Regions from separate parts of the Streptomyces sp. NPDC058001 genome, predicted to be linked through region 2. Evidence: riboswitches for the same ligand, from Rfam matches in the RefSeq annotation. Region 2 holds a riboswitch; each other region holds the start of a gene.
What was found. Region 2 has a riboswitch for cobalamin ahead of ACFVT5_RS31165 (ribonucleoside-diphosphate reductase subunit alpha). Riboswitches for the same ligand answer to the same signal wherever they lie in the genome.
Positions count from the first base shown of each region.

Region 1: it holds a riboswitch for cobalamin, as region 2 does, so the genes downstream of both, ACFVT5_RS23070 (cobalamin biosynthesis protein) here and ACFVT5_RS31165 (ribonucleoside-diphosphate reductase subunit alpha) in region 2, are expected to answer to the same signal.
Region 3: it holds a riboswitch for cobalamin, as region 2 does, so the genes downstream of both, ACFVT5_RS12125 (ABC transporter substrate-binding protein) here and ACFVT5_RS31165 (ribonucleoside-diphosphate reductase subunit alpha) in region 2, are expected to answer to the same signal.

Region 1 is NZ_JBHVQT010000009.1:69,081-79,051, forward strand. Features, by position in the region: gene ACFVT5_RS23055 (lysozyme) at 1-283, shown strand, start outside; gene ACFVT5_RS23060 (anion permease) at 507-1,796, shown strand; gene ACFVT5_RS23065 (hypothetical protein) at 1,810-2,082, shown strand; cobalamin riboswitch at 2,251-2,376, shown strand; gene ACFVT5_RS23070 (cobalamin biosynthesis protein) at 2,534-3,499, shown strand; gene ACFVT5_RS23075 (cobyric acid synthase) at 3,496-5,169, shown strand; gene cobN (cobaltochelatase subunit CobN) at 5,166-8,861, shown strand; gene ACFVT5_RS23085 (putative cobaltochelatase) at 8,858-9,971, shown strand, end outside.
Region 2 is NZ_JBHVQT010000013.1:238,102-248,072, reverse strand. Features, by position in the region: gene ACFVT5_RS31185 (cytochrome P450) at 1-1,061, shown strand, start outside; gene ACFVT5_RS31180 (helix-turn-helix domain-containing protein) at 1,126-2,097, opposite strand; gene ACFVT5_RS31175 (hypothetical protein) at 2,191-2,355, shown strand; gene ACFVT5_RS31170 (ribonucleotide-diphosphate reductase subunit beta) at 2,367-3,395, opposite strand; gene ACFVT5_RS31165 (ribonucleoside-diphosphate reductase subunit alpha) at 3,395-5,782, opposite strand; cobalamin riboswitch at 5,918-6,087, opposite strand; gene ACFVT5_RS31160 (hypothetical protein) at 6,151-6,948, shown strand; gene ACFVT5_RS31155 (YbdD/YjiX family protein) at 6,977-7,177, opposite strand; gene ACFVT5_RS31150 (carbon starvation CstA family protein) at 7,177-9,309, opposite strand; gene ACFVT5_RS31145 (GntR family transcriptional regulator) at 9,483-9,971, opposite strand, start outside.
Region 3 is NZ_JBHVQT010000004.1:516,870-526,840, forward strand. Features, by position in the region: gene ACFVT5_RS12100 (hypothetical protein) at 1-147, opposite strand, end outside; gene ACFVT5_RS12105 (DNA-binding protein) at 174-608, opposite strand; gene ACFVT5_RS12110 (GNAT family N-acetyltransferase) at 638-922, shown strand; gene ACFVT5_RS12115 (ABC transporter ATP-binding protein) at 919-1,704, opposite strand; gene ACFVT5_RS12120 (FecCD family ABC transporter permease) at 1,701-2,768, opposite strand; gene ACFVT5_RS12125 (ABC transporter substrate-binding protein) at 2,828-3,844, opposite strand; cobalamin riboswitch at 4,101-4,228, opposite strand; gene ACFVT5_RS12130 (APC family permease) at 4,406-6,655, shown strand; gene ACFVT5_RS12135 (GlxA family transcriptional regulator) at 7,106-8,176, shown strand; gene ACFVT5_RS12140 (hypothetical protein) at 8,077-8,646, opposite strand; gene ACFVT5_RS12145 (hypothetical protein) at 8,969-9,133, shown strand; gene ACFVT5_RS12150 (DUF2637 domain-containing protein) at 9,192-9,668, opposite strand; tRNA gene ACFVT5_RS12155 (tRNA-Thr) at 9,842-9,918, opposite strand.

The DNA.
Region 1 (9,971 bases), on a different contig from region 2:
GTGGATCCGGTCCTTCAGCGACGAGGTCGACCGCCTCACCGGCCGACGGCCCGTCATCTACACGACGACGAACTGGTGGAACGAGTGCACCGGTGCCAGTCGTGCCTTCGCCTCGGACCACGCGCTCTGGGTGGCGCGCTACAGCTCGTCGCCCGGCACCCTGCCCGCCGGCTGGGGCTACTGGACCTTCTGGCAGTACGACAACGGGAGGGGCAGCCTGCCGGGTGACCAGAATCTCTTCAACGGGTCGATGGCGCAGTTGAGGAAGTTCGCGCAGGGGTAGCGCGGACCGTCCCGGCGGGGCGCGGAGGGCACGGAACCCGGCATTCGGGCGGCACGGGGCGTCGGGTTCCGGAAGCCGGGGCGTACGCGGGTCGACGGGCGGGCGTACACGGAATACCGTCACACCGGACGGAGACACCACAGCGCCCTATTGAGTTCATCTTCCGTTCACTCAGGTTGCCTACGTTCCAACCGCCACTGACGTCCAACAGAAGCCTGGGTAAATGGAAAACATCACGCTTCTCCTCGGGATCGTGATCGTCACCGCTCTCGTGTTCGATTTCACGAACGGTTTCCACGACACAGCCAACGCGATGGCGACGACCATCTCGACCGGCGCTCTGAAGCCCAAGACGGCGGTGGCCATGTCCGCCGTGCTGAATCTCGTCGGTGCCTTCCTCTCCGTGGAGGTCGCCAAGACGATCTCCGGCGGGATCATCAGCGAAGAGGGCATGCGGACCGAAGTGATCTTCGCGGCGCTCGTCGGCGCCATCCTCTGGAATCTGCTGACCTGGCTCGTGGGGCTGCCGTCCAGCTCCTCGCACGCCCTGTTCGGCGGTCTGATCGGCGCGGCCGTCATGTCGGCCGGCTGGTCGTCCGTGAACGGTTCGACGGTCGTCACCAAGGTACTGCTGCCCGCCATCGCCGCGCCCCTGGTGGCCGGTCTCGCGGCGATGCTCGCCACCCGGCTGACGTACCGCATCGGCCGCCGCGCCGACGAGCGGGCGACGGCCAAGGGCTACCGCGCCGGACAGATCGCGTCGGCGGGCCTCGTCTCGCTGGCGCACGGCACCAACGACGCGCAGAAGACCATGGGCATCATCACGCTCGCCCTGGTCACCGGCGGTGTCCTCGTGCCGGGCTCCAACCCGCCGGTCTGGGTCATCACCTCCGCCGGTGTCGCCATCGCGCTCGGCACCTACCTCGGCGGCTGGCGCATCATCCGCACCATGGGCAAGGGCCTCACCGATCTCGCGCCGCCGCAGGGTTTCGCCGCCCAGACCAGCGCCGCGACGGTCATCCTGGCCTCCTCGCACCTGGGCTTCTCGCTCTCCACCACCCAGTCCTGCTCCGGCGCCGTGATGGGCGCGGGACTCGGCCGCAAGGGCGGTGTGGTCCGCTGGTCCACCGCCACCCGGATGTTCGTCGCCTGGGGCCTGACCCTGCCGGCCGCCGGACTGGTCGGCGCGGGCGCCGAGTTGCTCACCAAGCAGGGCACCTGGGGCGTCGTCGTCACCGGCGCGCTCCTGATCATCGGCTCGGCCGTGATCTGGACGCTGTCCCGCCGCCAGCCGGTCACCCACGACAACGTCAACGATGTCGACGGTGAGCCCGCGGGCCTGGTCACCCCGACCGTCGCCACCGTGACGCCGCCCCGGGTGGGCGACCACGCCGCCCCGGAGCCGGCCGCCGAAGCGAGCGCCGACGGACCGTCGGACGAGGAACTCAAGACGACCATCCCGGCCGGGAACGGCCCTTCCGCTGAGCCCGCGCCGCGGGCCGCCACGGTGTGAGGAACCATCAGCCATGAAGATCGACTGGGCAGCTCTCGGCTCCGTGTTCGGCGTCAGCCTCGTGGTGACGGTGGCCCTGGTGGGCCTGTTCACGCTCGGCATCGTCGGACTCTCGCAGCGCGGTCCGGCCCCGGCGGCGGGCGGTGAGGCCGCGGCGGCCGACGCCACCACGCCTCAGGGGACGCCCGCGCGCGGCGGTGGCGCGACGGCGGTCGCCGCAGCGTACGCGTGCTTCGCGCTGTGCGCGGCGGCCGTCGGATACGGCATCTATCTGATCGTCGCCTGACAGCGACAACAACGCAGGACTTACTCCATGTGGGGTGCGGGACATGTGTGATGTCCCGCACCCCACTCGCGCGTGTGGGGCTTCGCACACTCTCCCTTCGCAGGTCAACTGTGAGTTGACGGGTGTTCGCGGGGCGTGGTGGACTGCCGGGGCCATCACGGCGGCAGGAGAGGAAACCGGTGCGAATCCGGTGCGGTCCCGCCACTGTTACCGGGGAGCGCTCCCCCACCGAACGTCACGGCCCGCGAGGGCTGGAAGACCGGGGGAGCCGCGGATCCGGGAGCCAGGAGACTCTCGCCGTCGTGTCCGTCGAACCAGGGCGCGGACCCTGAGTGAGGACATAGCGCGATGCCGGGCTGCCCGTCTCCCCTGCCCTTCGGCCCCCTCGACCCCTTGATGCCGGTCGCACCCCCCGTACCCGTCTCCCGAGGCGTCTCGGCGGGCTGAACCCATGCGTGCCGAGCGAGTCTTCGCTTACGGCGCCACCGCCGGTCTGCTCGGCGATCTGATCCTCGGCGATCCCCGCCGAGGTCATCCGGTCGCCGTGTTCGGCCGGGCCGCCGGCGCCGTCGAACAGTTCCTGTGGCGTGACCATCGCGCGTGGGGCGCCCTGTACACGGCGGTGTGCGCCGGTGGCGCGGTGGGCGCCGCCGCGCTGGCGTCCCGTGCGGTACGGACGTCTCCGGCCGCGTCGGTCGCGCTGACCGCCGCCGCCACCTGGTCGGTGCTCGGCGGGACGACCCTGGGCCGGGAGGCACGGGCGATCGGCGGGGCACTGGCCGCCGGGGACATCGAGGCAGCCCGGGAGCGGCTGCCCCATCTGTGCGGGCGCGACCCGCGGGCACTGGACGGTCCCGGGATCGCGCGGGCCGTCGTGGAGTCCGTCGCCGAGAACACCTCCGACGCCGTCGTGGGCGCGCTGGTGTGGGGCGCCGTCGGTGGCGTGCCCGGTCTGGTCGGATTCCGTGCCGTCAACACGCTGGACGCGATGGTGGGTCACAAGTCGCCCCGCCACTGGCGGTTCGGGTGGGCGTCGGCGCGACTGGACGACGTCGTGGGCGCTCCGGGTGCCCGCCTGACGGCCGCGCTCGCGGTGCTCGCCGGAGGTGACCCGGGCGGCGCCACGCGCGCGTGGCGTGCCGACGCGGGACGGCACCCGAGCCCCAACGCCGGCCCCGTGGAGGCGTCGTTCGCGGGCGCCCTGGGCGTACGGCTGGGGGGAACCCTCTCCTACGGGGGCCGGGTCGAGCACCGGCCCGTGCTCAACGGCGGGGGACGCGCCGTCGAGGTGTCGGACATCGATCGGGCGGTACGGCTGTCGCGGCGGGTCGGCGGGCTCGCGCTCGGCGTGGCCGTGGCCGGACGGCTGGTGTGGGCACGTGCGGCGAGACGCACGCGCGCGGGGGGACGGTCATGAGCGGGAGCACAGGCGCCGGCGGCGCGCGCAGGGGTGGGGGGCTGCTGGTCGCCGGGACCACCTCCGACGCCGGGAAGAGTGTCGTGACCGCCGGGATCTGCCGGTGGCTGGCGCGGCAAGGGGTCAAGGTCGCGCCGTTCAAGGGGCAGAACATGTCCCTGAATTCGTTCGTCACGCGCGAGGGCGCCGAGATCGGCCGGGCCCAGGCGATGCAGGCACAGGCAGCGCGGGTCGAACCGACCGCGCTGATGAACCCGGTGCTGCTCAAACCGGGCAGCGACCGCAGCAGCCAGGTCGTGCTGCTCGGCAAGCCGGTGGGCGAGTTGAGCGCGCGCGGCTTCTTCGGCCGGCCGGGAGGGCCCGGGGATCTCGCGGGGCCGCCCGGTGCGGATGGGCAACCCGGTACGGAAGGACTTCCCCGCGCAGAAGGGCTCCCCCGCACGGAAGGGCTGCGCGGTGGTCGGCGAGAGGCCCTGCTCGACACCGTCGTGGACTGCCTGGAGCAGTTGCGGCGCAGCCATGACGCCGTGATCTGCGAAGGGGCGGGCAGTCCCGCCGAGATCAACCTGCGGCGCACGGACATCGTGAACATGGGCGTCGCACGGGCCGCCCGGCTGCCGGTCCTGGTGGTCGGCGACATCGACCGAGGCGGCGTCTTCGCGTCCTTCTTCGGTACGACGGCCCTGCTGGCGCCGGAGGACCAGGAGTTGCTGGCCGGGTACCTGGTCAACAAGTTCCGCGGTGACGTGTCGCTCCTCGAACCGGGCCTGGAGATGCTCCGGGGCCTCACCGGGCGTGCCACGTACGGCGTGCTCCCCTACCGGCACGGCCTGGGCATCGACGAGGAGGACGGACTGCGGGTCTCCCTGCGCGGCACGGTCCGTGAGTCCGTGGTCGCGCCCCCGCTCGGCGACGACGTGCTGCGGATCGCCGTGTGCGCGGTGCCCCTGATGTCCAACTTCACCGATGTCGACGCGCTGGCCGCCGAGCCGGGCGTCGTGGTGCGTTTCGTGGACCGGCCGGAGGAACTCGCCGACGCGGATCTCGTGATCGTTCCTGGAACCCGGGGCACGGTACGGGCGTTGGAGTGGATGAGAGAACGGGGGCTTGCGGGGGCGCTGGGGAGAAGGGCCGCCGAGGGGCGTCCGGTGCTGGGGATCTGCGGCGGATTCCAGCTCCTGGGCGAGCACATCGAGGACGAGGTCGAGTCACGCGCGGGCGCCGTGGACGGCCTGGGGCTACTGCCGGTGCGGGTCCGGTTCGCCCGCGAGAAGACCCTCACCCGCCCGTCCGGACGGGCCCTGGGCGAGCGCGTGGAGGGATACGAGATCCATCACGGCGTGGCCGACGTGCGGGGCGGCGACGTCTTCCTGACCGACGACCGGGGACGCCCCCTGGACGGCTGCCGCTCGGGCGCCGTGTGGGGCACCCACTGGCACGGGTCGCTGGAGTCCGACGGCTTCCGGCGCGCCTTCCTGCGCGAGATCGCGGCCACCGCGGGCCGCCGCTTCGTGCCGTCGCCCGACACGTCGTTCGGGGCGCTGCGCGAGGAGCAGTTGGACCTGCTCGGCGATCTGATCGAGGAACACGCGGATACGGAAGCGCTGCTGCGGCTCATCGAGTCGGGCGCTCCGTCGGGACTGCCTTTCATTCCACCGGGAGCGCCATGAGCACCGTGCTGTTGTTGTCCACCGCCGACACCGACCTGCTGGCGGCCCGTGCCTCCGGCGCGCCGTACCGGATCGGCAACCCGACCCGGGTCGACGTGGCCGCCGAACTGCCCGCGCTCGTGGCGGGCGCCGACATCGCCGTGGTCCGGCTGCTCGGCGGCAAGCGGGCCTGGGAGGACGGGCTCGCGGCGCTCAGGGCGTCCGGAATCCCGACGGTGCTGCTCGGCGGCGAGGCGGTACCGGACGCGGAGTTGATGGCCGAGTCGACGGTGCACGCGGGCGCGGTCGCCGAGGCGTTGCGGTATCTCGTGGAGGGCGGCCCCGGCAATCTCGTGGAGCTGTCCCGGTTCCTGCTCCAGGACGTGCTGCGCGCCGGACCCGGTGGCGGGGCGGGCGAGGGTTCCGTACGGCACAGCGCGGAGCCGCGCGTGATGCCCGCGTACGGCGTACGCGGGCCGCGCGCGCGTGTGGAGGGCCGCCCGACGGTGGGCGTGCTGTTCTACCGGGCGCACGAACTGTCCGGGAACACCGAGTTCGTGGACACCCTGTGCGAGGCGATCGAGGAGCGCGGGGCCAACGCCCTGCCGGTGTACTGCGGTTCGCTGCGCGGCGCGGACCCCGCGCTGTACGACCTGCTCGGGCGGGCCGACGCGCTGATCGCGACGGTGCTCGCGGCGGGCGGCACGCACGCGTCGGACGCGTCGGCGGGCGGCGACGAGGAGGCGTGGGACATCGGCGCGCTCGCCGACCTGGACCTGCCCGTGCTCCAGGGCCTGTGTCTGACCTCGTCGCGCGCCGCGTGGCAGGCGTCGGACGCGGCGCTGTCCCCGATGGACGCGGCGATGCAGGTGGCCATCCCGGAGTTCGACGGACGGCTGATCACGGTGCCGTTCTCGTTCAAGGAACAGGGCCCCGACGACGTACCGGTGTACCGGGCCGATCCGGAGCGGGCCCGGCGGGTCGCCGGAATCGCCGTGCGCCACGCGCGACTTCGGCACAAGCCGCAGGCCGAGAAGCGGATCGCGGTCGTCTTCACGGCATACCCGACGAAGCACTCACGCGTGGGCAACGCCGTGGGGCTCGACACGCCGGCCTCCGCCGTCCGTGTCCTCGACGCGCTGCGCGCCGCCGGGTACGGCGTGGAGGGATATCCGGACCAGGGCGACGAGTTGATCCACCGGCTCATCGCGGCGGGCGGCCACGATGTGGAGTGGCTGACCGAGGACCAGTTGGCGGCGGCCCCCGCGCGCGTGCCGCTCGCGGACTACCGCGCGTGGTTCGACACGCTCGACCCTCAGCTACGGGACGGCATGGTGGAGGCTTGGGGCGAGCCACCGGGCGGGCTGTACGTCGACGGCGACGACATCGTCCTCGCGTCACTGCGCTTCGGAAACGTGGTGGTGATGATCCAGCCGCCGCGCGGCTTCGGCGAGAACCCGATCGCGATCTACCACGACCCCGACATGCCCCCGTCGCATCACTACATGGCCGCGTACCGCTGGCTGGAGAACGCCCAGCGGGACGGCGGCTTCGGCGCGGACGCGGTCGTGCACATGGGCAAGCACGGCACCATGGAGTGGCTGCCCGGCAAGGGCCTCGGCCTGTCGCGGGGGTGCGCGCCGGACGCGGTGCTCGGCGAACTGCCGCTGATCTACCCGTTCATCGTCAACGACCCGGGCGAGGGCACCCAGGCCAAGCGCCGGGGGCACGCCACGGTGGTCGACCATCTGGTGCCGCCGATGGCCCGCGCGGACACCTACGGCGATCTGGCGAAGCTGGAGCAACTGCTCGACGAGTACGCCCTGGTGAGCGATCTCGACCCGGCGAAGGCACCGGCGGTGCGCGCGCAGATCTGGACCCTCGTCAAGGCCGCCGAACTCCATCACGACCTGCATGTGGACGAGCAGCCCGACGACGGCGACTTCGACGGGTTCGTGATGCACATCGACGGCTATCTGTGCGAGATCAAGGACGTCCAGATCCGCGACGGGCTGCACATCCTCGGCGGCGGCCCGGTCGGTGAGCCGCGCGTGAACCTGGTCCTGGCGGTACTGCGGGCCGCCCAGGTGTGGGGCGGCCGGGCCAACGCGCTGCCGGGACTGCGGGCGTCGCTCGCCGAGCACTTCGGGCTGGTCGAGAAGGACCTGCTCGGCGAGCCGGGAGCGCCCGTGAAGGTGCCGGTGGAGCTGACGGACCTGGTGCCGGGCCCGTCCCGGACCGGTGCCGACGCGATCGACCTCCTGGAGCAGGTGTGCCGGCGGCTCGCGGAGGGCATGGAGGAGCGCGGCTGGGAGGTGTCGGCGGTGCCCGCGCTGGTGCGTGAGGCGGTGCGCACGGAGGTCGCGGACGCGGTGGCGGTGCTGGAGTTCGCGTGCCGTGAGGTGGTGCCCCGGCTGGCCAGGACCACCGACGAGATCGGGCACATCCTGCGCGCGCTGAACGGGGGTTATGTGCCGGCGGGTCCCTCGGGCTCCCCCACGCGCGGGCTGGTGAACGTGCTGCCGACCGGCCGCAACTTCTACTCGGTCGACCCCAAGGCGATCCCGTCCCGGCTGTCCTGGGACGTCGGCCAGGCCCTCGCGGACTCGCTGGTGGCCCGCTATCTCAGCGACACGGGCGACTATCCGAAGTCGGTCGGCCTGACCGTCTGGGGCACCTCGGCGATGCGTACCCAGGGCGACGACATCGCGGAGATCCTGGCGCTGCTCGGCTGCCGTCCCGTCTGGGACGACGCCTCACGCCGGGTCACCGGCTTCGAGATCGTGCCCCTCGCCGAACTGGACCGGCCCCGTATCGACGTGACGGTCCGTATCTCGGGCTTCTTCCGGGACGCGTTCCCGCATGTGGTCGGCCTCATCGACGACGCGGTACGCGCGGTGGCCGAGCTGGACGAACCCGCCGATCGCAACCATGTGAAGGCGCACGCCGACGAGGACACCGCCACGCACGGCGACCGGCGCCGCGCCACGTCCCGCATCTTCGGCTCCAAGCCGGGCGCGTACGGGGCGGGCCTGCTCCCCCTGATCGACGCCCGCAACTGGCGCTCGGACGAGGACCTGGCCGAGGTGTACGCGGTGTGGGGCGGCTACGCGTACGGGCGAGGGCTCGACGGGCGGGCCGCGCGCGGGGACATGGAGACGGCGTTCCGCAGGATCGCGGTGGCCGCGAAGAACATCGACACGCGTGAGCACGACCTGGTCGACGCGGACGACTACTTCCAGTACCACGGCGGCATGGTCGCCATGGTGCGGCATCTGACCGGGACGAGCCCCGAGGCGTACGTCGGGGACTCTGCCGTGCCCGACCAGGTGAAGACGCGCACGCTCGGCGAGGAGACGCACCGGGTGTTCCGCGCGCGGGTGGTCAACCCGCGCTGGATGGCGGCGATGCGCCGGCACGGCTACAAAGGCGCCTTCGAGATGGCGGCCACCGTGGACTACCTCTTCGGGTACGACGCGACGGCGGGCGTGGTCGACGACTGGATGTACGAGAAGTTGTCGGCGGAGTACGTGTTCGACGCGGAGAACCGGGACTTCATGAGGAAGTCCAACCCATGGGCGCTGCGCGGCATCACGGAACGCCTCCTGGAGGCCGCCGAGCGGGGCCTGTGGGCGGAGCCGGACGCGCGGACGCTGGAGCGGCTGCGGGCGACGTATCTGGAGCTGGAAGGCGATCTGGAGGGCGACGAGTGAGTACCCCCTATCCGTTCACGGCGCTTGTCGGGCAGGACGATCTACGGCTCGCGCTGCTGCTGAACGCGGTGTCGCCGGCCGTCGGCGGTGTGCTCGTGCGCGGCGAGAAGGGCACCGCCAAGAGCACCGCCGTACGCGCGCTTTCGGCGCTGCTGCCCACGGTGGACGTGGTCGCCGGCTGCCGGTTCTCCTGCGCGCCGGGCGCACCCGACCCGGCATGCCCGGACGGCCCGCACGAGGCCGGTACGGGGGTGTCGCGGCCCGCGCGCATGGTCGAACTGCCGGTCGGCGCGTCGGAGGACCGGCTCGTCGGCGCGCTGGACATCGAGCGGGCGCTCGCGGAGGGCGTCAAGGCGTTCGAGCCGGGACTGCTGGCCGACGCGCACCGGGGCATCCTGTACGTGGACGAGGTCAACCTCCTGCACGACCACCTGGTGGACCTGTTGCTGGACGCGGCGGCCATGGGCGCGTCGTATGTCGAGCGGGAGGGTGTGTCCGTGCGGCACGCCGCGCGGTTCCTGCTGGTCGGCACCATGAACCCCGAAGAGGGCGAACTGCGACCGCAGTTGCTCGACCGGTTCGGGCTCACCGTCGAGGTCGCGGCGTCCCGCGAGCCCGATCTGCGGGTCGAGGTGGTGCGGCGACGCCTCGGCTACGACGACGACCCGGAGGGTTTCGCCGGGCGCTGGGCGGACGAGGAGTCCGCGCTGCGCGCGCGGATCGTCGCCGCGCGGGCCCTGCTGCCGACGGTGCGGCTCGGTGACGGGGCGCTGCGGCAGATCGCGGCGACCTGCGCGGCCTTCGAGGTCGACGGGATGCGCGCGGACATCGTCATGGCGCGTACGGCGACGGCGCTGGCGGCGTGGGCGGGGCGTACGGACGTCTTGGCCGAGGATGTCCGGCAGGCGGCGCTACTCGCGTTGCCGCACCGACGGCGCCGCAACCCGTTCGACGCGCCGGGTCTGGACGAGGACAAACTCGACGACACCTTGGAGGAGTTCGGGGCGGACCCCGACCCCGAGGACCCCGACCCCGACCCCGACCCCGACCTCGATCCCGACGATCCGGATCCGGACGGGCCGGGTGGAGGCGGTGGGCAGCCGCCCCAGG
Region 2 (9,971 bases):
TGATCCAGCCCGCCTTCCGGCCGGACCGCATCGCCGACCACGCGGCCGTCATGGAGGAGGAGGCACAGGCCATGGCGGGCCGCTGGGGCGCCGGCGACACCGTCGACATCGCCGACGAGGTGTTCCGCACGGCGGTACGGATCGTGGCGCGGTCGCTGCTCCAGGTCGACTCGATCGACGAGCGCGCGGACCGGCTCAGCAGCTCGCTGCACGAGGTGTTCGGCGGGCTGTACCGGCGGATGATCCTTTCCGTCGGGCCGTTCTACAAACTGCCGCTTCCTGCCAATCGGCGTTTTGCGCACGCATTGGCCGATCTGCACCGGCTTGTCGACGAGATCATCGCCGAACGGCGCGCTTCGGGCGCCGATCCCGGGGATCTGCTGTCGGCATTGCTCGCGGCAAAGGACGAGAATGGTGAAACGCTCAACGAGCAAGAGGTTCATGACCAAGCGGTCTCGCTCCTCGTGGCCGGTGCGGAAAACGTCGCCTCGACCCTCACGTGGACCTTCCACTTGCTCAGCGAGCACCCCGAAGAGGAAAACCGGCTCTGCGCGGAGGTGGCGGCCGTCGTCGGTGACGGACCGGTCACTTTCGGCTCACTGCCGAAGCTGACGCACACGCGCAATGTCATCACCGAGGCGATGCGGATACGGCCCGGTGTATGGATTCTGACGCGCCGCGCGATGGCCGATACCGAACTGGGCGGGTATCGCATTCCGGCCGGGGCGGACATCGTCTACAGCCCCTATGCGATGCAGCGGGATCCACGTTCATTCGTGCGGCATCTGGACTTCGATCCGGACCGCTGGATGCCCGAACGGGCAGGTGACGTGGGGCAGTCGGCGATGATGCCGTTCAGCGTCGGTAACCGCAAGTGTCCCGGTGACCACTTCAGTCTCGCGGAGATGGCGATCATCCTGACGACGGTGACGCGGCGCTGGCGGCTGCGGGTACTGCCGGAAACCGACTCGACCCCTCGGATAGGCATCACGCTTCAGCCAAAGAGGCTGCGGCTCCGGGCAGAGGCTCGGGCAGAGGTCCCGGGGGCCGGTCCGGCCTGAGCCCGTCGCTGATTCCGCCGGACCCTCGCCGCAGTGGTTGGGTCCGGTGGAATGGGTGACGGGCTCAGTGGGCGGTCAGAGCGCTCGGACCCCGGAACGTGCGGCGGTACGCGTGCGGGGTCGTGTTCAGTACCCGGAGAAAGTGGTGACGCAACGTCGCGGCGTTGCCGAATCCCGAGCGGCCGGCGATCGAGTCCACCGTGTCGTCGGTGCCCTCCAGCAACTCCTGTGCCAGCAGCACCCGTTGGCGCAGCAGCCAGCGGTACGGCGTCGTCCCGGTCTCCTGCTGGAATCGCCGCGCGAACGTCCGTGGCGCCATGTGGGCCCGCTCCGCCAGCTCCTCCACCGTGACCGCCCGGTCGAGATGCCGCCCCATCCAGGCCAGGACCTCGCCGACGGTGTCGCACGGCCCGTCCGGCACCGGACGCTCGATGTACTGGGCCTGCCCGCCGTCCCGGTGCGGCGGCACCACCATCCGCCGGGCGAGCGCGTTGGCCACCTCGGACCCGTGCTCCTGCCGGATGATGTGCAGGCACGAGTCGATCCCGGCGGCCGACCCCGCCGAGGTGATGACGGTGCCCTCGTCCACGTACAGCACATCGCGTTCCACCCGGGCGCGCGGATGCCGTACGGCGAGTTCGTCCGCGTGCCGCCAGTGCACGGCGCAGCGCCGGCCGTCGAGGAGTCCGGCGGCGCCGAGTACGAAGACGCCGGAGCACACCGACATCACCCGCGCGCCCCGCTCGGTCGCCCGGCGCAGCGCGTCGAGCAGCTCCGGGGGATACGTACGGGCGGTGTCCGTACCCGCCGGGGTGACCGCGATCAGGTCGGCCGTCTCCAGGCGTTCGAGGCCGTGCGGCACATGCAGGCTGAACCCGGCGTGCGTCGACAGGACCGGGCCCTCGGCCGACGCCACCGCGAAGTCGTACACCGGCAGTCCCTGGTCACTGCGGTCGAGGCCGAACACCTCGCACACCACGCCGAGTTCGAAGGGATGCACCCCGTCGAGCAGGACCGCGACCACGTTTTTCAGCATGCCGGACAGTCTGCCGCAGCGGTGGCAGTAAATCGAGGGTGTATGACAATTCTGCCACTGCCGGTGGGGTCGGGATCGCGGCACAGTAGCGGCATGAACGCACTCCTGGACTACCTGACCGTCGGCGCCGTCTTCCTCCTCCTGCTCGCGCCCTCCGCCTACGGCTTCCTGCACGAACGCCGGATCGACCGCCAGCTCCGAGGGGCGGAACGGTCCGGCACCGAAGCACCGGACCGCTCCCTCCACCTGGCCGCGTAACCTCCGGCGGCCTAGAACTCGTCGTCGAACGACACCGAGCCCTCCACCGCCACCTGGTACGCGGACGGGCGTCGCTCGAAGAAGTTCGTCAGCTCCTGGACACCCTGGAGTTCCATGAACGAGAACGGGTTCTGCGAGCCGTACACCGGGGCGAACCCGAGCCGCTGCAACCGCTGGTCGGCGACGCACTCCAGGTACTGCCGCATCGACTCGGTGTTCATGCCCGGCAGTCCCTCGCCGCACAGGTCGCGGCCGAACTGCAACTCGGCCTCGACCGCCTCCTTGAGCATCGCGGTGACCTGCTCCTGGAGCCGGTCGTCGAAGAGGTCCGGCTCCTCCTTGCGTACGGTGTCGACCACCTCGAACGCGAACGACATGTGCATCGTCTCGTCACGGAACACCCAGTTGGTGCCCGTCGCCAGACCGTGCAGCAGCCCGCGCGAGCGGAACCAGTAGACGTACGCGAAGGCCCCGTAGAAGAACAGGCCCTCGATGCAGGCCGCGAAGCAGATCAGGTTGAGCAGGAACCGGCGCCGGTCGGAGCGGGACTCCAGCTGGTCCAGCTTCTCGACCGAGTCCATCCACTTGAAGCAGAACTCGGCCTTCTCACGGATCGACGGGATGTTCTCGACCGCCGCGAAGGCCGCCGTCCGGTCGTCCGGGTCGGGCAGATAGGTGTCCAGGAGCGTCAGATAGAACTGGACGTGCACGGCCTCCTCGAACAACTGCCGGCTCAGGTACAGCCGCGCCTCGGGGGAGTTGATGTGCTTGTACAGCGTGAGCACCAGGTTGTTCGCCACGATCGAGTCGCCCGTCGCGAAGAAGGCGACCAGGCGTCCGATCATGTGCTGCTCACCGGGCGACAGCTTCGCGAGGTCGGCGACGTCCGAGTGGAGGTCGACCTCCTCGACGGTCCAGGTGTTCTTGATCGCGTCCCGGTAGCGCTCGTAGAAGTCCGGGTACCGCATGGGCCGGAGCGTCAGCTCGAACCCCGGGTCCAGCAGGTTCTTCTCGGCGGCGGGTTCAGAAGCGGTGGTCATTACTGGCATGCCTCGCAGGACTCGGGGTTCTCCAGGGAGCAGGCGACCGCGTCCGCGTCGGGCGCCGGCTGCTGTACGGGGATGGGGGCGGTGGCCTGGGCGGCGCGGGCGATCCGGGTCGCCGGGCGCGACCGCAGGTAGTACGTCGTCTTCAGCCCCCGCTGCCACGCGTACGCGTACATCGAGCTGAGCTTCCCGATGGTCGGCGTCTGAAGGAACAGGTTCAGGGACTGCGACTGGTCGAGGAACGGGGTGCGGTCCGCCGCCATGTCGATGAGGCCGCGCTGCGGGATCTCCCACGCCGTGCGGTACAGCTCCCTGACGTCGGCGGGGATCCACGCGAAGCCCTGGACCGAGCCGCTGGCGTCGCGCAGCGCCTCACGGGTGCGCGCGTCCCACACCCCGAGCCGCTTCAGGTCCTCCACCAGATAGGCGTTGACCTGGAGGAACTCCCCGCTCAGCGTCTCGCGCTTGAAGAGGTTGGAGACCTGCGGCTCAATGCACTCGTACACCCCGGCGATGGACGCGATGGTCGCGGTCGGCGCGATGGCGAGGAGCAGTGAATTACGCATCCCGGTCGTGGCGATACGTTCCCGCAGGGCCGTCCAGCGCTCGGGCCAGGTCAGTTCGGCACCGTAGTGGTCGGGGTGCAGCACCCCGCGCGCGGTGCGTGTCTTCTCCCAGGCAGGGAGGGGGCCGCTCCGCTCGGCGAGGTCCGCCGACGCCTCGTACGCGGCGAGCATGATCCGCTCGGCGATCCGGGTGGACAGGGCGCGGGCGGCGGCCGAGTCGAAGGGCAGCCGCAGGCGGAAGAAGACGTCCTGGAGGCCCATCGCGCCGAGGCCCACCGGGCGCCACTTGGCGTTGGAACGGCCGGCCTGCTCGGTCGGGTAGTAGTTGATGTCCACGACCCGGTCCAGGAAGGTCACGGCGGTCCGTACCGCGTCGTCCAGGCGCTCCCAGTCGATGCCGTCGCCGGAGCCCGGCGTGACGAACGCGCCCAGGTTGACCGAGCCGAGGTTGCAGACGGCCGTCTCGCCGTCGTCGGTGACCTCAAGGATCTCCGTGCACAGATTCGAGGAGTGCACGGTGTGGCCGGGCTCGGCGGTCTGGTTCGCGGTGCGGTTGGCGGCGTCCTTGAAGGTCATCCAGCCGTTGCCGGTCTGCGCGAGGGTGCGCATCATCCGGCCGTACAGGTCCCGCGCGGGGATCGTCTTCCTCGCCAGGCCCGCGGCTTCGGCGGCTTTGTACGCGGTGTCGAACGCGTCGCCCCACAGGTCGACCAGTTCGGGCACGTCGGCCGGCGAGAACAGCGACCAGGGGGCGTCGGCGGCGACCCGGCGCATGAACTCGTCGGGGATCCAGTGCGCGAGGTTGAGATTGTGGGTGCGCCGGGCGTCCTCGCCGGTGTTGTCCCGCAGTTCGAGGAACTCCTCGATGTCGGAGTGCCAGGTCTCCAGGTAGACCGCCGCCGCGCCCTTGCGCCGGCCGCCCTGGTTCACGGCGGCCACGGAGGCGTCGAGGGTTTTCAGGAACGGGACGATGCCGTTGGAGTGGCCGTTGGTGCCGCGGATCAGCGAACCCCGGGCGCGCACCCGGGAGTAGGAGAGGCCGATACCGCCCGCGTGCTTCGACAGGCGGGCCACCTGGTGGTAGCGGTCGTAGATGGAGTCCAGCTCGTCCAGGGGGGAGTCCAGGAGATAGCAGGACGACATCTGCGGGTGGCGGGTACCGGAGTTGAAGAGCGTGGGGGAGGAGGGAAGGTAGTCGAGGCGGCTCATCAGACCGTAGAGCGCGGCGACCTCGTCCACCGCGCGGGCGCTGTCGTCCTCGGCGAGTCCGGACGCGACGCGCAGCATGAAGTGCTGCGGGGTCTCGACCACCTTCCGGGTGATCGGGTGCCGCAGCAGATAGCGGCTGTGCAGGGTGCGCAGCCCGAAGTAGCCGAAGCGGTCGTCCGCGTGGACGTCGATCAGCGCGTCGAGACGCTTCGCGTGCAGGGTGACGAACGCGGCCGTGCGGTCCGCGATCAGGCCCTCGCGGTGACCGGTCGCGACCGAGTCCGAGAAGGAGCGCACGCCCTGCGACGCGGCTTCCTCGGCGATGCCGATGGTGAGCAGCCGGGCGGCGAGCCGGGAGTAGACCGGGTCCTCGGAGATGAGACCGGCGGCCGACTCGGTCGCCAGCTCCCGCAGTTCGGCACGGTCCGCGCGGGCGGAGCGTCCCCGGAGCGCGGCGGCGGCGACGCGTCCCGGGTCGGCGCCGGGAAGGTCGGCCGTCAGGGCGGTCAGGGTGCGCAGCAGCGCGGCACCGGGACCGTCGTCCGCCGGAACAGTCGCATTCACCGGAACGGTCACTGAGGCCGGATCGGCTGGCGCGATGGTCACGTGAAGCTCTCCCTCGCTCGGCTCTGGGCCTCGGACGGGGGAGCGGGGCACGCGGACGTGGCCGCGTGCGGCGGCGCGCCGCGTCCACCGACCCATTCCTCGGGGCCCGGACGTCATGTCGGTACCCGGACCGGTCGGACCGGGTACGCCGTCGGCAGGTCATCGGACTCACGGGTGCGCGAATGCGGACCAGTACACCGTTGCGGGACAGTTCCGGACTTGCACCGGATTCCCCTGCGGCGACAGCGAGCATGAGCATACATCTTGTGCCGGGTCCGGGAAGCACCCCCACATGTTGTGTCGGATAGAGTCCCGGAGGCCAGGAACTGACGGCGTGGGGAGGGCCTGTGGGGGCACGGAGACGGCCCGTGGCGGCCCTTGTGGCGGCGCTCGCACTGTCCATGACGGCGGCGGCCTGCGGGGGCGGCGAGCGGCCCGTGGGAGGCGCCGGGGCGGCACGGACGACGCCCGGCGCGGCTGCCGGCACCGCCCCCGGAGCGGACGCTTCCGCCGACCCGGAACGCGTCTTCACGGACACGGAGTTGGCCGGCGCGCTCGTCCCGCGAGCGGAGTTCGCCCGGGGCCTGAAGGCGTACGACGACGGCCCCCGCGAGGGCTGGTTCGACGCGAACCCCGCATACCGGCCCGGCGTCTGGTCGGAGTGCGCCCAGCAGCACCCCGGGCCCCGGATCACCGCGTACCGCGAGGAGTTGCCGGAGTACCGGGGGAGCAGCGCGCGTGACGCGGCCGTCGCCTGGGCGCGGCCCGAGGACGCGGGGGAGCCGGGTGCGGCGCCCGATGCGCTGGTGATCCAGCGGCTGATCTCGATGCCCGTGCGGGACGCCGGACGCTATCTGCGGCTCCAGTACGACCTGTACGCGTACTGCGCGGCGTACGACGCCGACTCGAACGGGGCCGCCACGCCCGTGCGGCACGAGGTGCGGCGGCTGGGCGGACTGGGCGACGAGGCGATCCTGGTCCGCGAGGAGACCCTGGGCACCGACGGCACCGGGCCCCGGTACACGGTGTGGGCCCGGGTCGGCACGGTGCTGCTCGGCGTCGGCGAGGCCACCGGCGAGGAGAAGGCGAAGCGCTGGGCGGCCCTGGTGGCGCGGCGCGTCGCACAGCGCTTGTACGACATGCCCGCGCCACCGGGTACCGGGTGACGACTTCCCACGCGCCGCCGGGGTGCGGTCAGCAGCAGCGGAACCCCTGTCGGGGGTCCGCCTCCTGACGGTCCGTCCGCTCCCGTTCGAAGGTTCGCCGGGACGGCGCGGGCGCGTCCGGATGGTCTTTCCGTACGTGTGCGACATACCGGTCGTACGCTGACTCGTCCGTCAACTCCCGTACGTACCACCGCATCCAGCGCAGTACCCGCACTCCGCGCACCAGCATCACGGCACCCGCTCCGCTTCCGCCGCCAGCTCCAACTTCTCCTGGGGAGTGGCGAACAGGCCGTCCGGGGCGACCAGCTTGGACTCGACGTACGGTGTCTCGCTGAGCCGGCTCGCCTCAGGGTTACGGATGTGCCGGACGCAGACCCATGCCGCGTCGGCGATCACGATCACGATGAGCAGCGCGAGGGCGGCCGTGAGGACGCCGTCCACGGTGGAGTTGGTGACCACCGTGTGCATGTCGTCCATGGTCTTGGCGGGCGGCAGGACCTTGCCCGCGTCGATGCCGTCCTGGTAGTTCGCGCGCTGCTGGAAGAAGCCCACCCGCGGATCGCTGGAGAACACCTTCTGCCAGCTCGCGGTGAGCGTCACCGTCGCGTCCCAGATCAGCGGAACCCCGGTCACCCAGGCCCACTTGAGCCGACCGGACTTCACCAGGAGGGTCGTGCAGACGGCGAGCGCGACGGCCGCGAGGAGCTGGTTGGCGATACCGAAGACCGGGAAGAGCTGGTTGATCCCGCCCAGCGGCTCGTGCACGCCGACCCAGAGGAAGTAGCCCCACAGCGCCACCACGATCGCGCTGGTCAGGACGAGCCCCGGCTTCCAGCTTATGTTGCGGAACGGCTTGTACACATTGCCGAGCATGTCCTGGAGCATGAAGCGGCCCACGCGCGTACCGGCGTCCAGGGCGGTCAGGATGAAGAGCGCCTCGAACATGATCGCGAAGTGGTACCAGAACGCCCGCAGTCCGTCCCCGGTCACCTTCGAGAAGATCTCCGAGACGCCGACCGCGAGCGTCGGGGCACCGCCGGTGCGGGACAGCAGCGACTCTTCCTCGACGGCCTTGGCGGCGGCGGCCAGGTCCTCCGGCGAGATCGTGTAGCCGAACCCGGCGACCGCCTGCGACGCGGACTGCACCGAGTCGCCGATGACCCCGGCCGGCGCGTTCATCGCGAAGTACAGCCCGGGGTCGATGATGCAGGCCGCGATCAGGGCCATCACGGCCACCGATGACTCCATCAGCATCGACCCGTATCCGATCATCCGGATCTGGGACTCCTTCTGGATCATCTTCGGTGTGGTGCCCGAGGAGATCAGCGCGTGGAAGCCCGACAGGGCGCCGCAGGCGATGGTGATGAAGACGAACGGGAACAGCGAGCCCGCGAAGACCGGGCCGTCACCGCGCGAGGCGAACTCCGTGACCGCGTCCATCTTCAGCGTCGGCAGCGAGAAGACCACACCGAGCGCGAGCAGCGCGATCGTGCCGATCTTCATGAAGGTGGAGAGGTAGTCGCGCGGCGCCAGCAGCATCCACACGGGCAGTACCGAGGCGACGAACCCGTACACCACCAGGCAGATCACCAGCGTGGACGGGGCCAGTGTGAACGCCTCGGCCCAGGACGACTCGGCGACCCAGCGGCCCGCGACGAGCGCCAGGAGCAGCAGCGCGATACCGATCAGCGAGACCTCGCTGACCCGGCCGGGGCGCAGCACCCGCAGATAGAAGCCCATCAGCAGGGCGATCGGTACGGTCATCGCGATGGAGAAGGTGCCCCAGGGCGACTCGGCGAGCGCGTTCACGATCACCAGGGCCAGTACCCCGAGCAGGATGATCATGATGGCGAAGGCGGCGAGCAGCGCGGCGGCGCCGCCGAACGGGCCGATCTCCTCACGGGCCATCTGGCCCAGGGAACGCCCGTCGCGCCGGGTCGAGCAGAACAGGACGACCATGTCCTGCACGGCTCCCGCGAAGATCACCCCCGCGACGATCCAGATGGTGCCGGGCAAGTACCCCATCTGTGCGGCGAGTACGGGTCCGACCAGTGGTCCCGCGCCCGCGATGGCGGCGAAGTGATGACCGAGCAGGACGCGCCGGTCGGTGGGGTGGAAGTCGATGCCGTTGTCGAGCCGTTCGGCGGGCGTCGCCCGGGTTCGGTCGACCTTCAGAACGCGGCGCGCGATGAACTTCGCGTAGAAGCGGTAGGCGATGGCGTACGAGCCGAGTGCCGCCGCCACCATCCAGGCCGCCGACACGTCCTCGCCCCGGGAGAGGGCGAGGACGGCCCAGCCGGTGGCACCGACCAGGGCGACGAGTATCCAGACGACGACGGTCCGGGGAGAAGTGCTACGCACGGTGGGGGTCCTCCCGTCCAAGATGAGACGGAAGGACCGTAGGACAGGAAGAGGACCCGCGCCACACCGCGCACCGAACCGGCCGTGGCGAAAGGCCGGTTGGCGGACACCCTCCGGTCAGCCGGTCAGCCGGTCAGCCGGTCAGCCGGTCATCGGGTCGGTCAGTCGGTCGGTCAGTCCGTGGGCCGCTTCAGTCGGGCCACGAACTTGTACCGGTCGCCGCGGTACACCGACCGCACCCACTCCACCGGGCGGTCCTCGCCGTCCAGCGAGTGCCGCGACAGCATCAGCATCGGCAGCCCCACGTCCGTACCGAGCAGACCCGCCTCGCGCGGGGTCGCGAGCGAGGTCTCGATGGTCTCCTCGGCCTCCGCGAGATGCACGTCGTACACCTCGGCGAGGGCCGTGTAGAGCGAGGTGTACTTGACCAGCGAGCGGCGCAGCGCGGGGAAGCGCTTCGCCGAGAGATGGGTGGTCTCGATCGCCATCGGCTCCCCGCTGGCCAGGCGCAGCCGCTCGATCCGCAGCACCCGCCCGCCCGCCGAGATGTCGAGCAGCCCGGCCAGGGTGTCGTCGGCCGTGATGTACCCGATGTCCAGGAGTTGCGAGGTCGGCTCCAGGCCCTGGGCCCTCATGTCCTCGGTGTACGAGGTGAGTTGGAG
Region 3 (9,971 bases), on a different contig from region 2:
CAGGTCCCCACGTCCACCCTTGTCGGCCGCCCCGCGATGGGTGGTGCACCCGAACTCGGTGACCGCGAAGGGCTTTTCCCGCGCTACTAGGGACCGGATGCCGGTACGGAAGCAGTTCGGAACCGGTGAGGAACACGACCTCGGCACCACTCCCCCGACCGAAGACCAGGGCCCTAAACGGAGCCCTCCGCCTCGCTGTTGACGCGGCTCGCCAACCGTTCGTACCGCTGCCGGGCCGCCTGCGGAGTGCCGAGCCCGAGCCCGAAGGCGATCTCCTGCCACGTCATGTCGCGCCCCCTGGCCATCCTCAGGAGCCCGGCTTCGAGTTCGTCCAACTCGCCCCGCACCAGCGGTACGAGGCTCAACGCGGCGGTGATGTCGGCGTGGTCCACGGCCGGTTCACCGTCATCGGGCAGCGCGGCCCCACTGAGCAGGAACGCCACGAGCCGTACAGCCTCATGCGGACCGAGGACCGACGGGTGCACCTGCCTACGGCGCTGCTCATCGGTGGCCGCGTGCCGCTCGGCGATCCGGAACAGAGCCGCGTACACACGCTGCGCACGCGCCTGTTCGGGCCTCGGGGGCGTGAAGGGATCGATGGCTTCCATGGGACAAGAATGCGGCTGCACACGAACCGATGTCAACGAATTATGTTGAACAATCTGTTCAAAGTACGCTCTACGCCCTGCCCGGTAATTGGGGCACCGGCGTCGGACGGCAGCTGATGGGAGCCGTGTTGACGGCGCTCGAAGAGGCCGCGTACCCGCACGCCACCCTCTGGGTCCTGGAACGCAATGAACGCGCCCGGCGCTTCTACGAGGCCGCCGGCTGGCACGCGGACGGCACGGCCGTCATCGACACCACCGGCGGAGCCCCCCTCAACAAACTCCGCTACCGCCGCCCGCTCCGGACGGATCGCTAGCCGGAGAGCAGCGTCACCTGGGGCACACCCGTGCGCGGGTGCGCGGTGATGTCCGCCTCGACCCGGTACACCTCCGACAGCAGCGCGGGGGTCAGGACCTCCGCGGGAGTGCCCATGGTGACCACCCGGCCGGCGTCCAGGACACAGAGCCGGTCGCAGAACGTCGCGGCGAGATTGAGGTCGTGCAGCGCGACGACGGCCGTGACACCGAGGCGGCGGACGAGCCGGAGCGCGTCCAACTGGTGCCGCAGATCAAGGTGGTTGGTCGGCTCGTCAAGGACCATCGTCCCGGCCCGCTGGGCAAGCGCGCGGGCGATCAGGACGCGTTGCTTCTCACCGCCCGACAGCCGGTCGAAGGGCGCGTCCGCGAGGTGGGCGGCGTCGAGTTCCGTCAGCGCGGCCGTGACGAGGGCGCGGTCGTCGGAGTCGTCGCCCTCGAAGGGGCGTTTGTGCGGGGTACGGCCCATGGCGACCACCTCGTACACGGTGAGTTCGAAGTCGCCCGCGTGGTCCTGCGGTACGGCGGCCAGTCGCCGGGCCAGGCGTTTGCCGGGCGTCCGCCAGACATCGGCGCCGTCCACGAGGACCCGCCCGTACGTGGGGCGCAGCGCGCGGTACACCGTCCGCAGGAGGGTGGATTTGCCGGCGCCGTTCGGACCGACCAGACCGACCACCTCGCCCGGAGCCACCGCCAAGGACACCTCGTGGACGAGGGGCCGGCCGTCGACGACCACCGAGACGGCGTCGATGTCCAGCGTGCCGGGTTCGAGTGAGTCCGTCATACCGACCTCCCGCGCATCAGCCAGAGGAAGAACGGGCCGCCGACCAGCGCCGTGAGAATGCCTACGGGAATCTCCTCGGGCCTCATCAGCGTGCGCGCGGCCAGATCGGCGGCGATCAGGAACGCGGCGCCCAGCAGTGCGGCGGCCGGCAGCGCACGGCGATGGTCGGCGCCCACCAGGAGCCGTACGACATGCGGCATGATCAGGCCGACGAAACCGATCTGGCCGCTGACCGCGACGATCGTGCCGATCATCAGCGCGACCAGCGTGAACAGCGCGGCCCGGAAGCGGTGCACGTCCAGGCCCAGCGCCGTGGCCGCCTCCTCCCCCGCGAGCAGCAGATTCAACGGGCGGCAGACACCCAGCAGTACGGCGGTGCCGAGCAGCACCGCGCCCGCCGGAATCCACACCATCGTCCAGGTGGTGCCGGCCACCCCGCCGAGCATCCAGCGGAGCGCCGACTGCGTCTTGTGCGGATCGTTCGAGGTGACGATGAGGAAGCTGGCCACCGCCGACAGCACCTCGGCCATGGCCACGCCCGCCAACACAAGCCGTACGGTGGTCATCCGGCCGCCGGAACGGGCGAGGAAGTACACCGCGATCAGCGCCGCCAGCGCACCGCAGAAGGCGGCGATCGGCAGCGAGAACGCACCGAACAGCGTCAGGTTGAAGACCAGGACGAGAACCGCGCCGACGCTCGCGCCGGAGGACACGCCAAGCAGCATCGGGTCGGCGAGCGGATTGCGGACCAGCGCCTGCAACGCCATACCGGCCACCGAAAGACCCGCCCCGACCACCGCGCAGAGCAGCACGCGGGGCAGCCGGACATCCGTGACGATGGTCTCGCGCGCCGCCGACCAGGTCGGTTCGACCAGACCGGGATGGACCTGGTGGAGCAGGATGCCCCAGACGTCCCCCGCCGGAATGCCGATCGAACCGGCCGCGATACCGAAGGTCGCCGCGACCAGCACGAGGGCACCGAGCCCGGCCAGGACCAGGGGGTAGGGAATCCGACGACGGCGGTACGTGGGTGCCGAAGCCGGTACGGGTATGGGTACCGGCACCTCGGTCGTCCCGGCCGCCCCGGTCGTCTCCCCCACTCCGGTCGTCTCGCTCGCTCCGGTCACCGGAAGCGTTCCGGATGGAGTTGCCGGGCCAGCGACTCCACCGCCGCGGGTACCCGTACGCCCAGCACGGTGGACGACAGGGGCAGCACCGCGAACCGCTCGTTCTTGATCGCGGGCACATCCCGCAACGCCGGGTTGGTGAGCAGGAACTTCTTCTTCTGCTCGACGGTCTGGTCACCGTAGTCATAGATGAGGATGACGTCCGGCGCCCGATCGGCCACCTGCTCGAACGACACATCACCGAACGCCTTGTCGACGTCGGCGAAGAGGTTCGTCGCGCCGGCCCGCTCGATCATGGCGTTGCCGATGCCCGTACCGCCCGCGGTGAAGGCGGTCTTGTCGCCGCTGTCGTACACGAAGAGCTTGACCGGATCCACGCCGTCGAGGCGGCCGTCGACTCCGTCCAGCGTGGTGTGCAGCGCCTTCACCTGCCGCTCGGCCCGCTCCGGGACGCCGAAAACCTTGGCGACATCCCGGATCTCCTTGTCCACCATGGACATCGTCACGGCCCCGGACGCACAACTCTCCCCATTCAGCCGGGTGTTGATCCCCGCCTTGGTGAACGTGTCCCGGCTGCGCCCCTCCTTCTCGTCGAAGGTGGACGCGAAACCGCCGTACACGAAGTCGGGTTCGGCGGCGAGCAGCGCCTCGTAGGACGGGTACTCCTTGGCGAGCACCTTGATCTTGTCGTACGCGGGTCGGTACGCGGGGAGGACCGCGTCGTCGAGATAGCCCGTACCGATCACCGACTTCTCCAGACCGAGGGCGAGCATCACCTCGGTCGCGTGCTGGTTCAGCGAGACCGCGCGCCGGGGCGGTCGCTCGTACGTCGTCTTCACACCGCAGTTGGAGACGGTGACCGGGAAGCCCTTCACGGCCGGTCCCTCCGCGTCGCCGGATTTCTCCCCGGCGCTTCCGCCGCAGCCGGATGCCAGCAGGACCGAGGCCAGGAGCAGGGGGAGCGGCAGGCGCAGGCGCCGGGGCAGGGAGAGCGAGCGTATGCCCGTCGTCATGGGACGGTTCCTCTCAGGGCGGAGGGGGGTTCCGGCGGTCATCGCGCGTCCCTGGACGAAGGGCGGGCCACACGGCACGGGCACAAGCAGGGGCACTGGCACGGGCACGGGCACCAATGGCCCCGGCGGTTTCGCGGCGATCGGTTTCGCGGCGATCGGTCTGTCGGCGGTCCCGTCCCCGGGTTGCCTAGCAGGCATGCCGAACCACCCTCCTCCAGGGAAATCCGCCCTGGGTTCATCGAGGTGGCGACCGCGTGAGTCTCCTGGCTCTCGGGTCGAGGCTCGTCCCGGCCTTCCCACCCGTTTCCGGGCAGTGGCCTCGTATGGGACTCGCTCGCCGATCACAGTGGCGGGACCGCGCCGGATTCACACCGGCTTCCTCGTCCGCCGTCGCCTTGTCGCCGAGCATCATCGCACCCGGCGCACACGCCCCGTCATCCGGCCATGGCTCCCGGCTCCCGGCTCCCGGCTCCCGGCTCCCGGCTCCCGGCTCCCGGCTCCCGGTCCGGCCTACGGCATGTCAGGACGCCCGCGTGACCTTGATCGACCACACTGCCGCTCGTGACCGAAACATCCGGAGGTCGGGACGCGGCGTCGGCGGGGCCGCCCGGACCCGCCGCGCGACTGCTGGAACTGGACGAGGAACAGCAACGCGCCCTGCGCCAGGTGGGCCGCGAGTGGGGTGAGGTGTCCGCGCCGCCCGAGACATGGCGTCGCGCGCTGCCCGTGGACCCCGACCTGGGGAAGTTCCCGCCGCGGGCGCAGCTCCAACCCGCCCGGTTCGGACGTCTGGTGGCCCTGACGCCCTTGGGGGCGCGTATGCCGGGCGAGCAGATCGACGAGGAGGAGGAGCCGCCCGCCGGGCGGCTGGGGCGCGCCGGGGCGTGGAGCCGGCGGATCCTCCTCGGTACACCGCTGAAGAGTTCCGCCCTGGTGTCCGAGCGGATGCGCAAGCTCGTCGCGCTGCCCGTGCTGTCCGCCGACGCGCTGTCGTCGGTCGCGTACGGTCCCGAGGCGATGCTCGCGGTCCTCGTGCTCGCGGGCACGGCGGGGCTCGCGTACTCGTTCCCGATCTCCGCCGCGATCGTGTTCCTGATGCTGGCGGTCGGCCTGTCGTACCGGCAGACGATCCGCGCGTACCCGCACGGCGGTGGCTCGTACATCGTGGCCGGCGACAATCTGGGCCCGGTGGCCGGTCTGGTCGCCGCGGCGGGTCTGATGACCGACTACGTGCTGACCGTCGCGGTGTCGATCGCCTCGGGCGTGGCGGCCATCACCTCGGCGATTCCCTCGCTGGCCTCGGACACGGTGCTCATCGGCGTCGTCGTGATCGTCGTTCTGCTCGCGGGCAATCTGCGCGGTATCCGGCAGGCGGGCGCGCTGTTCGCCGCGCCGACGTACGCGTTCATCGTCGCGATGTTCGCGCTCATCGTGGCCGGGCTCGTCGACTCGGCGGGGACTGACTTCCGGCCGCAGCCGACCCCGGCGGTCACAGCCACCGAGGGCGCGACGCTGTTCCTGATCATGCGGGCCTTCTCGTCCGGCGCCACCGCGATGACCGGTATCGAGGCGATCTCCAACGCGGTACCGGCGTTCAAGCCCGTCGAGTGGCGGCAGGCCCGTACGACGCTGACCTGGATGGTCGGGCTGCTCATCGCGATGTTCGCCGGGATCATCGTCGTCATCCATCTCACCGGTGTGGTGCCCAGCGGCAAGGAGACGATCCTCTCCCAACTGGCGCACCTCAGCTTCGGATCCGGCTGGATGTACGTCTTCGTGCAGGCGGCCACCGCGGCCGTGCTGCTCCTCGCCGCGAACACGGCGTACAACGACTTCCCGCGCGTACTGTCCCTCCTGGCGCGGGACGACTACGCGCCCCGGACCTTCATGCGCCTGGGCGACCGCCTCGCCTACAGCAACGGCATCATCGTCCTGTCGCTGGCCGCCGCCCTGGTCTTCGTGGCGTTCAACGGGCAGACGGGGGCGCTGATCCCGCTGTACGCGGTCGGCGTCTTCCTCGCCTTCACGCTCTCGCAGGCCGGGATGGTCGTGCACTGGTGGCGGCTGCGGGACCGGCACTGGCGCAAGAGCATGTGCTTCAACGCGGTGGGGGGTCTCCTGTCGGCCGTGGTGTTCATCACCGCGGGTATCAGCAAGTTCACCTCGGGCGCGTGGGTGGCGATCGTCGCCGTCGGCCTCTTCCTGCTGGTGACGCTGCGGATCCGCCACCATTACGCGACGGTCCGGGAGGCGTTGCGGCTGCGCCCGCACACGGTGGAACTGCCGGCACCCGGCGCGGAGGGCCCGCCTTGCGTACCGGTGCGCCATGACGAGCCTCCGGAGGGAACCGAGAAGGGCGGGGACAAGGGAGACAAGGGGGACAACGGTGAGAACGAGGAGTCGCCCGAGGAGATCCGGAACCTGTCGGTCGTCGCCCTCGCGACCCTCGACCTGGCGGGCATGCGCGCCCTCGCCTACGCGGCGTCACTCCGGCAACCGGTACTCGCCCTCCACATCAGCCTCACGCCCGAGGAGGCCGAACGGGTGCGCGCGTACTGGACGTTGTGGGGCGACCACCTCCCCCTGGAGATCGTGGTCTCCCCCTACCGGGCGACCGTCGCCCCCCTCGTCCACTACATCGAGGCCCTGCACCGCCAGCACCCCGACCTCACCCTCACGGTGATCCTCCCGGAACTCGTCACCCGCCACCGCCGCCACCAACTCCTCCACAGCCGCACCGCCACCCGCCTGCGCCGGTCCCTGCGCCCGGTCCCGAAAATCGTGATCACGACGGTGCCGTTCCATGTGTAGGCGTTCGGTGAGTAGGCGTGCGTAGCTGATGGGTGATCCCATCCCCGTCGCTACTAGCTGTGGACTCTTCGCATACCGGGGAAGGCGGCGTGATGATCAATGAGCGGATACGGGCGGCCGGGCTTGAACGGGGATGGCTGACCCAGGGGAAAGGCGCCGCGGAAGTAAGCCGCGCCGGCCGCGCAGCCCCGGGTGACGGTCGTTTCGAGGTCTCCGAGCGCACGTACCGCGGGTGGGAGTCCGCAATCCCGGGGTGGCCACGGCAGGACTGCGTAGCGGCGCTGCGGACGGCATTCGGCACCGGGCCTGAACTTCTGGGCTTTACAGTCACGGCAGCTGTAGTTCGTGATCTTACGGTTCGGTGATCATCCGACCGCGGTGGTCAACCAGCCGCAGCAACATCTCCCGACTCCGTGGTCGCGGCTTGGTCGGTCGCAGTACGGTCATCGCATGGACGAGCACACAGCCGTGGTCGTCGTCGGCTATCCCGGCGCAGAGCTGCTCGACATCGCCTGCCTGACCACGGCGTTCGACTATGCGAACCGAGCTGGAGCCACGCCGGCCTATCGGGTGCGTGTGGTGACACCGGCAGGTCGGCCGATCGGCTGCCAGTCCGGACTGACACTGCAGGCGCAAGGCGCCCTTGAGCGGCTTCGCGGACCGGTGGACACGGTCGTCGTGTCGGGCGGTGAGGGGCACGAGGCGGCCGCTGCGAACAGCGGACTGGTCGCGCATGTCCGCCGGCTGGCGCATGTGGCCCGACGTGTCGCGTCGGTGTGCACGGGCGCCTCGGTACTCGCCGCGGCCGGACTGCTCGACGGTCGTCGCGCCACCACGCACTGGCTGTTCGCCGACCTGCTTGCCGCCAGCTATCCCGCGGTCCGCGTGGACCCGGCGCCCATTTACATCCGCGACGGCCGCGTGACAACGGCGGCCGGGGTCAGCAGCGCGCTGGACCTGGCGTTGGCGTTCATCGAGGAGGACCACGGCGGGGAGCTGGCCCGCCAAGTGGCACGTGGCCTGGTCACATACCTCCAACGACCGGGAAACCAGGCACAGATGAGTATGTTTGTCGCCGCTCCGGCCCCAGCCAACGACCTGATACGCGAGGTGGCGGCGATGATACGCAACGCGCCGGACGCCGACCTGCGGATCACCGCGCTCGCCACCCGCGTCGGCGTGAGCGAACGCCACCTCACCCGTCTCTTCCTCGCCCACACGGGGCAGACCCCGGCCCGCTATGTGCGTCTCGCGCGGACCGAAGCCGCCGCGCGTCTCCTCGCGTCGAGCCGGCTGTCCCTGGCTCGGATCGCCGCCCGCTGCGGCTTCACGTCCGCCGAGACGCTGCGCCAGGCTTTCGTGGCCCGGTACGGCGTCACGCCCTCGCACTATCGGGCCTCCCAGGTGAGCAAGCCGGTCGGTCAGGCCACCGCCACCACAACGGCGCCAAACCCCAACGGCACGTCCAGCAGCATGCAGAACTCGGCCAACGACTTGGGCACCACCTCATTGCGCAGGTAGTGGAGCAGATCCCATGCGGCGTGCGCCACCAGCACCAGCCCGGCCAGCGCCAGTCCGAGCCGTGGCGCAAGGAAGAGCGCGGCCACCGCTAGGCAGCCGTACCCGAGCAGGGCGACGGTCTGCGCGGTGAGAGCAGGGCGGGACACGCGTGTGACCAGGCCGACGACAACGAGCGTCAGGGCCGCGATCCCGACACCGCCCCACCACACCAGGCCGGCCAGTTCGCTGACGACGACCACTGCAGAGCCGCCGGCGACTCCGGCCCAGGCCATCCACGGCCGGTTCAACGCCGCCGCGCCGAGGTAGCAGAGCGTGGCCACGCACAGCACGATCGCCACCGATTCCCGCTGAACGCCGGTGGCGAGCTGGAAGACAGCGGCCGCCAGCCCGAGCGCACTCGGCCAGCGGTACAGGACAGCGTGTCGGCCGCGTGCTTCAGCAGTCGCGGCCACGGGTTTCGCAGTTGTCATGCCGACGACCGTGCCCGCCACGCGGCCGCCGCGTCGAGTCCACACCGATCAGCGGTCCGGAATCCTGGGAAAGCTGTCAGCCAGACCCGTACGCGGCGTCCAGCCGCACGGACACAGCAGTTGCGGTTCTTGATCACGCTGGTCTCGTCACGTCGTCGCGGCGGAGGCGACGTTGTTCCAGTGGCGGTGTGCGTCGGTCGCCCGGTGCTGGTGTTGGCGTCGCCACGCGGACCAGTGCGGCAACTCGTGGCCCCGTCGCTCCACCCCAACGACAGCGCGACAGCTGTCTTGGAACCCCTGGGGGGAGGTCTCCCTCGCCGACATGCAGCTCGGCACGACCTTGTCCAGCCTGATCGGACGGATCACCGACGACACCCCCGATATCCTCGGTATCTCAGGGACGTTCGGTCAGCACGACCTCATGGTCGAACTGCTCGACGCCGCGTACGCGCTCGCATGCGTAGGCCGCACGGACACTCTGGTCTGACTCCGCACCCCTTCACGGAACGCCTCGCGCCGCCCGCTCAGGACGCTGGTGGCGGACATCAACTGCACGGTGCCACCCCGCGTAGCTGCCCGGACGGGGTACTCCCGGTGGCGAGGGGACAACGGGCATGGAAGGGCCATGGCCGTTCCTCGAATGGCAGACCACGGCGTTGAAGGCGTGGCGGAGAGGTCATCGCAACTAGCTCCGGGAGGGCTGGATTCGACCTGTCCGTCGCCAGCGAGCAAGGACCGCGCCCGTAGTTATTGGTGCCCGCCGCCCGGTCGAGTTCCGCACCCGTCGGCGTACCTCCCTCGGCCCGCCGCCGCTGGATGCCCAGCAAGAACGCCATCCAGACCATGCTCCGCGTCCGGCGGCCGGTCTGATGGGCGGGCTTCAGCAGGCCGACCGTCGCGAGCAGCAGCAGACCGTCGACGGACAGCGGCCACAGCGTGGCGCTGGTGCCGTCGGCCCCGCCCTGAAAGGCGAAGGCTCGCTGATGGATGTAGGAGGCGTACGCGGCCACAGACGCGACCACCAGGGCACAGCCTCGCCGCACCCATTGCTCAAGACCAACAGCCCGAAAAACGCCCACATCGGACTTTCTGGGCGCGGTCACTGTGGATCACCGCCCCTGCGGCGGGGCTTCGGCAGCCGAACCGTCGCCGAAACCACCAGCTCACGGGCCTGCCCACGAGTTGTCCACGCAGTTGGAGCCCCCTGTCGGATTCGAACCGACGACCTTCGCTTTACAAGAGCGGCGCTCTGACCAGCTGAGCTAAGGAGGCGTTGCCCGAGCAGTGTACCCAGAGCCGGGAGCGGTCCCGACGGGAATTACGTC